One region of the Photobacterium sp. GB-72 genome, then DNA from elsewhere that is predicted to be linked to it. Evidence: riboswitches for the same ligand, from Rfam matches in the RefSeq annotation. Region 1 holds a riboswitch; the other holds the start of a gene.
The links. A riboswitch is a leader RNA that binds a small molecule or an ion and turns the genes downstream of it on or off. The one in region 1 is predicted to bind thiamine pyrophosphate.
Positions count from the first base shown of each region.

Region 2: it holds a riboswitch for thiamine pyrophosphate, as region 1 does, so the genes downstream of both, thiB (thiamine ABC transporter substrate binding subunit) here and thiD (bifunctional hydroxymethylpyrimidine kinase/phosphomethylpyrimidine kinase) in region 1, are expected to answer to the same signal.

Region 1 is NZ_PYNV01000001.1:122,053-128,168, reverse strand. Features, by position in the region: gene C9J40_RS00590 (M66 family metalloprotease) at 1-1,855, shown strand, start outside; gene thiD (bifunctional hydroxymethylpyrimidine kinase/phosphomethylpyrimidine kinase) at 1,940-2,782, opposite strand; TPP riboswitch at 2,882-2,982, opposite strand; gene C9J40_RS00580 (sigma-54-dependent Fis family transcriptional regulator) at 3,247-4,731, shown strand; gene C9J40_RS00575 (DEAD/DEAH box helicase family protein) at 4,811-6,116, shown strand, end outside.
Region 2 is NZ_PYNV01000016.1:68,112-74,227, forward strand. Features, by position in the region: gene leuB (3-isopropylmalate dehydrogenase) at 1-679, shown strand, start outside; gene leuC (3-isopropylmalate dehydratase large subunit) at 694-2,136, shown strand; gene leuD (3-isopropylmalate dehydratase small subunit) at 2,152-2,754, shown strand; gene C9J40_RS16695 (DUF547 domain-containing protein) at 2,895-3,677, shown strand; TPP riboswitch at 3,705-3,818, shown strand; gene thiB (thiamine ABC transporter substrate binding subunit) at 3,932-4,921, shown strand; gene thiP (thiamine/thiamine pyrophosphate ABC transporter permease ThiP) at 4,934-6,116, shown strand, end outside.

The DNA of each region.
Region 1 (6,116 bases):
GAACTCTACATGGGGGTGGGATGTTTATAAAAATATCTTTATTCCTAATTTCACTAAAGGGGTGACGAATCAAGAGTCATGCTACGAAGGGGAATGTGTTGCACCTTTTGAAGGACACAGTTTTGGTTTTGGTACCATGTCTGGCGGTCAACCGCTTTACCCTAAATACAATGCATACACATTACATGCACCGTATGAGCTGAGTGTGTTTCAAGATTTCGTAGAAAATAAAGCGAATTTTGATCCAGAGTCCCCAACAGGTTATAGCAAGTGGGATCATGTAGAACAAGTGATGAAGCCATGGACGCATTCAGTGGTTGATGATTTAGCGATCTCTGTTGTTGTTAGTCCGAATGAAAGCTTAGGGCCTGATGAATTTGGTCCAGAAAGTCACAAGTTTTATGAGCTATTTGAAAAAAATGATCTTGTTTATGTCTTAGTGAAAAACCACGCATGGATTGGTAATGTTCACCTGCCAAGCGATATAGCGTTTGAAGGTAAAACAGCACTTGTTCAAGTGACATCGCTATGGAATACCAATATTCATTATAATGATCAAAGTTTTACATTAGAGCGTGACAAAAAATATGCGTTCACTTACGCCAATGGACAGTGGGTATTAGAAGAAAACTCAACACTGGGCGGTAATATTGATCTTATCCCATACAAGCAAGGCGTACAGGTAACAACCTTGGTAGGGTATTACGATCCACAGAAAACACTACCAAGCTACATCTACCCAGCTCTGCATGGTGCATACGGTAATGTTTACCTTGATAACTTCACGGCTTCAACATGTCAGTTGGATGTGTTGACGCAAAACGGTGGCACCAAAACGTTTAACCTGTATAACCGTCGTTTGCAAGATGGTCACATGAACCGTTTTCACATCAATATTGAAAGTGCACTGAAACCATACCGCGCAGAAGTTAGCTGTGGTGGTGAAGTATTAAATACAATGGATATAGTGCCGGCAAAAGCGTCGTTAAAAGCAAGTATTGTGACAACGGAGGCAGGAAAAGCACCCGTTATCACAGGTGTTGACGATATTGTTGTTGCACATGGTGATTTATTTGCGCCACTTGCAGGAGTAACAGCGACAGATGATTACGATGGTGATGTCACTGCCTCTATCGTGGTTGAAGGTACTGTTGATACCAATAAAGTGGGTCATTACACGCTAACTTACAAAGCTTATGACAGTGCTTTAAGTGAATCTGTTGTTGCGCGTAAAGTTGAAGTGTTTAGTGCAAAACCTGTGTTAGAAGGGATTAGCGATACGACTATTCAACTCGGTGATACCTTTGATGCAAAAACAGGTATTACCGCAAAAGATGCAGAAGATGGCGACATAACGGCCAATATTATTATCAAAGGTGAAGTCAATACGAGCCTAGCTGGTAACTACACTTTGAATTACCGTATTACTGACAGCGCACAACAAACCACAGAAGCGCAACGTGTTGTGACGGTTGAAGGTAGCGCAGTGTGCGAAAACACATGGAGTGCACAAAGTATTTATGTTGCAGGAGATGAAGTCAGCCACAACGGTGTGGTATGGCTAGCAGGTTGGTGGACAAAAGGTGAAGAGCCGGGAACAACGGGTGAGTGGGGTGTTTGGAAACAAATTGCAACCGAAGGTTGTACCTCAGTCAAACCAGAAGTGACGCCACCTGCGCCGGGAGAATATCCAACGTATCAAGCGGGCACAGTTTACCAACAAGGGGATATTGTTCGTGCTAGCGATGAGCAGTTATACCAATGTAAACCGTGGCCTAATTCAGGTTGGTGCTCAAGTGCTTCTTATGCCCCAGCAAGCAGTGCTTATTGGCAAGATGCTTGGACAAAACTGTAATCACATAATATTTACTATATAAATCAAAGCGGTGAGTTAAATCACCGCTTTTTTATATCATGTTGCGTGATGTTTCATGTCTTGTTAGCTATTTTGATCCTGTGTAAAAAAATGATTAACAGGACCATGACCACTACCGATATTGAGCTGATCAGCCGCTGAAATGGCAGAGGTAATATATTCTTTGCCACGTTGTGTTGCTTGTTCGATCGAATAACCTTGAGCAAGGTAAGAAGCAATAGCTGAAGAGAGGGTACAGCCAGTACCATGGGTATTGTGGGTATCAATACGTTTTGTTTTTAGCTCGATAATATCGTCACTTAATATTAATAAATCATTACTTTCTGAATCACTTTCTAGGTGCCCACCTTTAAGCAGTATGGCTTTTGTTTGTATGTCACGCAGTTTGCTGACTAATCCCAACATATCCGTATGATTGTGTGGGATCTCGCTGTTTGTCAGCGCAGCGGCTTCAGTTAAATTAGGCGTGATGAGATCAGCTAATGGAAGTAGTTTTTGCTTTAATGTACTAATGGCTGACTGTTGTAATAATAAGTCACCACTGGTGGCAACCATAACGGGATCAATCACAAGATAGCGTGGCTTGTACTCTTTTATTTTGTTCGCAACCAGCGTGATGATGTCACTATCGGCAAGCATGCCTATTTTAACGGCCTGAATGTTGAGATCGGTAAAAACAGCATCTAACTGTTGTTCTATCATCACAAGAGGAATAGGAAGAATACCACTAACACCTTGGGTGTTTTGCGCCGTAATTGCAGTGATCACCGAACAAGCATAGCCACCAGTTGCTGAAATAGCTTTGATATCGGCTTGAATACCCGCGCCACCACTACTGTCAGAGCCAGCAATAGTTAAAACGATAGGCGTTGTAACATGGGATGTATTATTGGTGTGTGATGACATAACAGATTCCTAATTACGCGTTAGGAACCGGTGCCAAGTCTGAAAGGATCGGTTGATGTGAAGTGATGAGATCCAGTGATAACTTGGCTAAACAATACGGATATTGTTTATTTAGTTCCCTCCGCCAGTGTTAACTGGTTCAGGTTCAACGGGTCCCACTTAAATTGTGATCTCAGCGTAATGCCCCCCGACTAACTCTCAAATCCTAATAGATAAACGTTTTGTTGTCACGTACTTATAAAATAAGGGGTTACATCAGCATTCATGTTAGATAAAAACCAAAGATGTAATGGTCAGGTGAAATAATCATTCCCCGACAAAGAACCCGAGCAATAAAAACAATATTAGTTTCATTGACATATTATGTATTATGCAACTGCTCGGTTAAGACACTGTAGATTACCTCACACCTTTACCGCATCAGATTGATTAAAATAAACAAAACTAAAATCACGGACGTTAAAATGGCAACTCTGCTTAGCTGGCTTGGTAGAACAGATTTAGATCAAATGAAGCTAGATAAACCAGCTTCCATTGCAACCCTCGCTCTTAGAGGGCCGATGCTTGATAGTGTCGTTATTCTTGCGAGTACATGGGATGACGAATGGTTTGACTACAAGGACTGGTTAAAAAGAAAGTTAGCATGTGCTGGGCGTTCTAAAACATCAGTAGAGATAAAACGTGTCAGATTAACTTCACCGATTGATTATTTATCAATAACGAAAGTCATGCAAAAGCAATTGAGTGACGTTTCCTCAGATGCGACTCAGGTGTATATCAATCTGACATCAGGTACCCCAGCCATGACTGTTGTATCAGTGCTGCTGGGCAAGGGTAATGCTAAATGTCAGTTCGTTCAAACATCGCCACAAGGGGAAATCAATAATGTCGATATCCCGGTAGATTTTGCCTCTGAGTATGCGAAATCTTCATCTACTGCGATTTCACAACTGGTCTCTAAACACCCCAAAAATGAAGGTGCTTTTAGCTCAATAACCGCCAACTCCGCAGTAATGCAAGAAACCGTCAAAAAAGCGCAACGTTTAGCGTATTCGGATCTACCAGCATTATTATTAGGTGAAAGCGGAACGGGTAAAGAGGTACTTGCAAAGTCTATTCATCAAGCCAGCCTCCGACAGCAAAAGCCATTTAAAGCCGTCAACTGCGGTGCGCTACCTGAAAACCTCGTCGATTCAATTTTATTTGGTCACAGAAAGGGAGCCTTCACGGGAGCTGAGCGTGATCATGAAGGACTGTTTGAGCAAGCAAACGGCGGCACACTGTTTTTAGATGAAGTCGGTGAGCTTCCTTTAGTGGTGCAAGTCAAACTATTACGAGCGTTACAACAACAAGAGATCACGCGTGTGGGTGATACCGTTACCCGCACCATCGATGTACGGATAATCGCAGCGACGCATCGTGATTTATTTCGTATGGTGTCTGATGAAACGTTTCGTGAAGATTTATTTTATCGCCTCGCTGTTGGCGTTATCACATTACCGCCATTAAGGCAGCGCGCTGAAGATATTCCCGACATCATTACCACGTTCATGGCAGACATCAATCAACAGATGGAAAAGCATCCGCTGTTTGAAAGTAAAAACATTTCCGATGCTGCAATAAATTTTACCGTTTCACATCACTGGCCGGGTAATATTCGTGAGCTTTGGAATACGTTAAACCGTGCTACGCTGTGGTCTGAAAATAAAGAGCTAAGCCGAGCGGATATCGAAAAAGCCACATTAAGCTTAGATAATACACCGTCCGCTGAAGATAAGTTCCTTATTCCGGGCGATTTGCAGCAATATATTGATAATATTAAAAAAGATGCGATTATCTCTGCCATGGATTTTGCCAGTGGAAACAAATCTAAGGCTGCTAAATCATTAGGTTTAAAAAATCATCAAACATTGAATAATTGGCTCAAAACGTACGATTTAGATGCTTGATGAAACAAAGAAAAGCGAATGGCATAAACGTTGCGATAGGCATAGGTATCAAAGGAGAGCAACTAAGGTGAAAACGTCCATGAATTTCGAACATTTACGTAACCAGTGGCCAGAGTTGGCAGAGCTTGGCGCATTTGCTGAAACCTATGCCGTGAGTGATCCGCAAAGTGCACTGGTTAAGCTGCGCTGCTACGTCGAAAAAATTGTAGGCTACTTGTACCGAGAGCTTCACCTTCCTGTGGCACCTAACGCCTCTATGCATGATAAGTTGGTGAGCGGTTCATTCACATCTATCGTTGATAAAACCATTGTTGATAAGTTTCACGCTGTTCGTCGAGGCGGAAACAAAGCCGCTCATGAAGGCGAAGTTAGCCAACACGATGCCATTTGGTTGCTAAAAGAATCTTATTTCATTGGCTGCTGGCTATTTATGGCATATGGCGAGGGTAAACTAGAAGATTGCCCATCGTTTACCACACCTGAAAATAGCCAAAGAGAAGATGAATCCAAAGGCGAATTTAAGCGCAAGAATAAGCAATTACAACAAAAGCTTAAACAGCATGATGAGATCTTAAAACAGGCATTGAAAGAGCTGGAAGAAACTAAGCTTGCTCAATTACAGGCTCAGAAAGAAGCGGCACAGCTTAAAGCACAAGTGGATCAAGCCAAAGCAGATAAACTTCGTAGCAATACGCTAGCAATGAAGAGCAGCTTTGATTTTAATGAACAAGAGACCCGCAAGCGAATCATTGATGCAGATCTGCGTAGCTGTGGCTGGGATGTTGCACTTGATGAAGAGAGTACAGAGCAAGTATCCAAAGAAGTTGAAGTTGATGGGCAGCCAACGCAAACAGGCATTGGTTATTGTGACTACGTACTTTGGGACGACAATGGTAAACCGTTAGCGGTCATTGAAGCCAAGCGTACACAGAGAGATGCCAAAGCCGGGCGCGAACAAGCAAAATTGTATGCTGATGCGCTAGAAAAACGTTATAGCCAACGTCCTGTGATTTTCTACACCAACGGCTATGAAATTTATATTTGGGATGATGCTCAAGGTTATGCACCACGCGCTATCTTCGGTTACTACGCCAAAGACAGCCTTCAATACCTGATCCAACAACGAACTCTTAAACAAGATCTTAATACAACGCCTATCGACACCAAGGTAGCAGGGCGTATGTATCAAATGGAAAGCATCAGTCGTGTCTGTGAACGCTTTTCAGACAAACACCGCAAAGCGTTGGTGGTACAAGCAACAGGGACAGGTAAAACCCGTGTATCTATTGCATTAGCAAAACGTCTGCTTGATGCGGGATGGGCGAAGCGTGTTCTGTTTTTATGTGACCGAAAAGAGTTACGTAAACAGGCAGGTCATGCGTTTA
Region 2 (6,116 bases), on a different contig from region 1:
GCGTGAGCTCACTGGCGGTATTTACTTTGGTCAGCCAAAGGGCCGCGAAGGTGAAGGCGCACAAGAAAAAGCGTTCGATACTGAAGTCTACTACCGCTATGAAATTGAACGTATTGCAAAAATTGCGTTTGAATCAGCTCGCTTACGCAGCAAAAAAGTCTGCTCTATTGATAAAGCTAACGTCCTACAGAGCTCTATTTTATGGCGTGAAGTCGTAGAAGAAATCGCAAAAGATTACCCTGATGTGACGTTAACTCATATGTACATTGATAACGCGACCATGCAGCTGATTAAAGATCCTTCTCAATTTGATGTCATGCTATGTTCAAATATCTTCGGCGATATCATCTCGGATGAATGTGCAATGATCACAGGCTCTATGGGTATGTTGCCTTCTGCTAGCCTTAACCAAGATAAGTTTGGTATGTACGAGCCTGCTGGCGGCTCAGCACCGGATATTGCAGGTAAAAACATTGCAAACCCAGTGGCGCAGATCCTATCAGCAGCACTGATGCTTCGTTACAGCCTAGGTGAAGAAACAGCAGCGCGTGCTATTGAGCAAGCAGTATCACAAGCGCTAGAAGCTGGTGAGTTAACCGCCGATCTTGCAAGTGATAAACCAGCACTAACCACCAGTGAAATGGGCGATAAGATCGCAGCCTACATTCAACAAGCATAAGGGAGCATTGAGCAATGTCGAACACTAATAATAACGCTTCAGCTTCACCTAAAACGCTTTATGAAAAAGTTTACGATTCCCATGTTGCCGTTGCAGCAGAAGGGGAAAACCCGATCTTATATATCGACCGTCACCTTGTACATGAAGTGACATCCCCGCAAGCTTTTGATGGCTTGCGTGAAAAAGGTCGTAAAGTGCGTCAAGTATCAAAAACATTCGCCACGATGGATCACAACGTTTCTACCCAAACTAAAGATATCAATGCATCGGGGGAAATGGCACGTATTCAAATGGAAACACTGGCAAAAAACTGTGAAGAGTTTGGTGTCACCCTGTATGACTTAAACCACAAATATCAAGGCATTGTACACGTCATGGGGCCTGAGCTGGGTATTACTCTGCCGGGTATGACCATTGTTTGTGGTGACTCACACACCGCGACTCACGGTGCCTTTGGCGCACTGGCTTTCGGTATTGGTACCTCGGAAGTAGAACATGTCTTAGCCACCCAAACCTTAAAACAATCTCGTGCGAAAACCATGAAGATTGAAGTTAAAGGTAAAGTAGCTGAAGGCATTACAGCAAAAGACATCGTCCTTGCCATCATTGGTAAAACAACCGCAGCTGGCGGTACTGGCTATGTGGTTGAGTTCTGTGGCGAAGCAATCACAGACCTTACAATGGAAGGTCGTATGACCGTTTGTAATATGGCGATTGAACTAGGCGCTAAAGCAGGTTTAATTGCACCGGATCAAACGACCTTTGATTATATTAAAGATCGTGAATTTGCCCCGAAAGGCGCAGACTTTGATGCCGCAGTAGAATACTGGACATCATTGAAATCCGATCCAAACGCCGAGTTTGATGCCGTTGTAACGCTCGATGCTAAAGACATAAAGCCGCAAGTGACATGGGGAACAAACCCAGGTCAAGTGATTGCCGTTGATGAGCCAATCCCTGCCCCTGAAAGCTTTAACGATCCCGTTGAAAAAGCCTCTGCAGAAAAAGCATTAGCTTACATGGGACTAGAAGCTGGCAAAGCCCTGTCTGATTTTGCCGTTGATAAAGTCTTTATTGGTTCATGCACTAACTCACGTATTGAAGATATGCGCGCAGCAGCAGCCATTGCCAAAGGGCGTAAAGTTGCCGCTAACGTACAAGCTTTAGTCGTTCCTGGCTCAGAGCAAGTGAAAGCACAAGCTGAAAAAGAAGGGCTTGATAAAATCTTCATTGAAGCAGGCTTCGAATGGCGACTACCCGGTTGTTCAATGTGTCTGGCAATGAATAACGATCGCTTAGGTCCCGGTGAGCGTTGTGCGTCAACCAGTAACCGTAACTTTGAAGGCCGTCAAGGTCGTGATGGGCGTACTCATCTAGTTAGCCCAGCCATGGCAGCAGCAGCGGCATGTGCCGGACATTTTGTTGATATTCGCCAACTAGATGCCGCATCGGTGTAACAAAAGGATTTGAACATGACAGGTTTTAAACAACACACAGGTTTAGTTGTACCGCTAGATACGGCAAATATTGATACCGATGCGATTATTCCAAAACAGTTTTTGCAGAAAGTAACTCGAACTGGATTTGGTAAGCACCTTTTCCATGATTGGCGTTTTCTAGATGATGCAGGCGAGCAGGCAAACCCTGACTTTATTATGAACGCCCCTCGCTACCAAGGCGCGAGTATTTTACTGGCGCGTGAAAACTTTGGTTGTGGCTCTTCTCGTGAACATGCACCGTGGGCGCTTGCTGATTACGGTATCCAAGTTATGATTGCGCCAAGCTTTGCCGATATTTTCTATGGTAACTCGATCAATAACCAAATGGTGCCCGTACGTCTCTCTGAGCAAGACGTTGACACTTTATTTAAGTATGTCGATGAAAATGAAGGCGCACAGATCACGGTTGATCTTGAAAAAATGATCGTCAGTGCGGATGGTAAAGAGTACACCTTTGAAATTGATGAATTCCGTCGTCACTGCCTATTAAATGGCTTAGACAATATCGGTTTGACACTGCAACACGAAGATAAAATTACAGACTTTGAAAACCGTATTCCTCGCTTCTTAGCGTAATCGTACATCATCTGAAATCGGACGCCCTGTTTAATATAAACAGGGCGTTTTTATTTAAAATATCAAAAAGATAATGAAATTAGCCAATACTTATTACGGTCTTAATCAATATTGTTACTTATTATATTAATAGGAAAAATATGCGTATTGTTATTGCCACTTGGCTGCTGTTATTCACTCTGCCGATCTTTGCTGCGCCAAAATCCGAACTCTGGTCATATTGGCAACCTCATGATCCTAAAAACACAAACAAGATCAGTCATCAAGATTGGCAGCAACTACTCGATAAATATCTTGTCATTCAACCGGATCAAACCTTATTTCGTTATAACCAAGTATCAAGTGCAGATAAACAAAAGCTAGCAACTTATATTAAGCGACTCAGTGCCCAAAATCCTCACCGTTATAATCGTGATGTTCAATTTGCCTATTGGGTTAATTTATATAACGCCCTAACCGTTCAATTAATTATTGATAATTACCCTGTAAAATCAATCACTAAATTGGGAGGTTTATTTAGCTTTGGACCATGGGATCAAACCATTATTACCATTAATAATAAAAAGCTAACTTTAAACGATATTGAACATCGGATCTTACGCCCTATCTGGCAAGATCCTAGGATCCACTACGCAGTCAACTGTGCCAGTCTTGGTTGTCCTGATTTACTGCCTAAAGCGTTTAATAGCGATCGATTAGACTCCCAGTTAGATCAAGCTGCAACACGTTTTATTAATAGTGAAAAAGCAATAAAAATAACAAAAAATGGCATCACACTGTCATCTATCTATGATTGGTATCAAACTGATTTTGGATCGTTAACTGAGTTACAACAACACCTTAATCATTATCGTATTACGCCTAACCTACAATTCACTCAGATCCATTACATCTATAATTGGCAACTTAATCAGAAGCTATAACTTCGATACAGTTGCAGGTACAATAGTTTGTTCTCATTGGGGAGCCATTTGGCTGAGATTGTTAGGCATACGTGCTTTATAGCAGGACCCATTGAACCTGAACCAGGTAATGCTGGCGTAGGAATTGAGATGCTCGAACATGCTTTCGAGCTCGCTGACCATTGCATGATGCAACAGCACTCAAACCTGTGCCGCTCTCTCTTTCAATTTTTGTCCCAAGGATGCAGGACATCTCGGAGCGCATAGTGAAAAAAATAAACACTCTTCTTCCCCTAATCTCTCTGTCATTAGTTGCAAGCTCAGCTTTCGCCTCAGACAATACTCTTAATGTTTATACCTACAGCTCCTTTGCTTCCGACTGGGGTCCTGGTCCTGTAGTAAAGAAAGCGTTTGAAAAACAATGTAATGGTTGTACGGTCAATTTTGTTTCTTTAGAAGATGGCGTATCGATTTTAAATCGCGTTCGTCTTGAAGGGAAAAACAGTAAAGCAGATGTGTTATTAGGGCTAGATAACAACCTAATGACAGAAGCGAAAAATACCGGCCTATTAGCAAAAAGTGATGTTGATACCAGTAAGCTCACGCTTCCTAAAGGTTGGAGTGATGATACTTTCATCCCTTATGATTACGGCTATTTTGCCTTTGTGTATGACAGCGATAAACTGAAAAACCCACCAGCGAGTTTAGATGCTCTGATCAAAGATCAAAATATCAGCGTTATCTATCAAGATCCTCGTACTTCAACCCCTGGCCAAGGTCTAATGTTATGGATCAAATCGGTCTACGGTGATAAAGCCCCTGAAATGTGGCAGCAACTAGCGAAACACACCGTGACCGTCACTAAGGGTTGGTCTGAAGCCTATAACATGTTCTTAAAAGGCGAATCAGATATGGTGCTTTCATACACCACATCACCAGCTTATCACATCATTGCTGAAGACAAGCACCAGTACAAAGCGGCTAACTTTAAAGAAGGCCATTATATGCAAGTTGAAGTGGCAGCGAAGATGAAAAATAGCCCACATCCAAAACTTGCCGATCAATTTATGCAATTTATTGTAAGTGATGCTTTTCAGTCACAAATTGCTACCCACAACTGGATGTATCCAGTAACAAAGCAAAGCCTACCGAAAGGTTTTGATGAACTCACCGTACCAAGCAAAGCACTTGAATTTAGTGCCGACGAAGTGGCAACACATCGCAAAGCCTGGATCCGAGAGTGGCAGCAAGCCCTCACTCAGTAATGGTTTAAGACTTTGAACAAACGCATTACCTTATTGCCCGGCATTATCAGTGCCGGGCTGATCACTCTTGTTGTTGTTGCCGCGCTCACCGCCTTAATCAGCCAAGCTAACGACTGGCAACTATCAACACTATGGCATGATCCTTATCTGCGACATGTAACAGGATTTAGCTTCTATCAAGCCATCTTGTCGACTCTATTTAGCATCATCCCAGCGATTCCGATTGCTTATGCACTCTCACGACGGCAGTTTGTAGGAAAAGCTCTGCTATTACGTTTATTTGCGATGACGCTCGTGATGCCCGTATTGGTTGCTGTTTTTGGGTTATTATCGATTTATGGCAAAAGTGGATTGATCAGCCATAACCTAGAAATACTAGGCTTACCGCCATTAAACATTTACGGTTTAAGCGGGATTTTACTGGCTCACGTATTTTTAAACCTGCCACTGACCGTGCGTTTTCTACTGCAAAGTCTCGATGGTATCCCCGCAGAGCAACATCAGCTTGCAGCGCATTTAGGTATTACTGGCTGGAGTAAATTTCGCTTAATTGCATGGCCTCGACTACGCCAACAACTGCCGCATATCGCGGGTTTAGTCTTTATGTTGTGCTTTACCAGCTTTGCCGTGATCATGTCGCTTGGCGGTGGCCCTAAATCAACCACTATCGAGCTCGCCATTTATCAAGCGTTGCGTTATGACTTTGATTTAGCGACAGGGGCTATTTTAGCCTTATGGCAAATGCTACTTTGCTGCTCATTAGTACTTTTTACCCAACGTTTTGCTAAACCGCTTTCCACCCTCAACGGCTCTATCAGCAAAAATGTAGTGAATTATAACGATACATGGCGCGCTAAATGTTGGGATGTATTCTGGATCATTTGTGCGTTAATGTTTGTTATACCACCGATCATAGCCGTCTTTGTATCGGGTATTAACCATCAATTATTTAATATCTTAGAACAAAAGCAGTTATGGTCAGCAATCACTAACTCACTCCATATCGCACTATTTTCCTGCTTATTAGCATTTTGTCTTGGCGTCATGATCCTCATCACGAGTCGTAGCTTACGCTTAGCACGTAAAAAACTGGCTGCTGACGGGATTGAAATGATCGGCACAGTGATTTTAGTGACACCTGGGTTAGTGTTAAGTACTGGTATTTTTCTTTTACTGCGCCAATATACTGATGCTT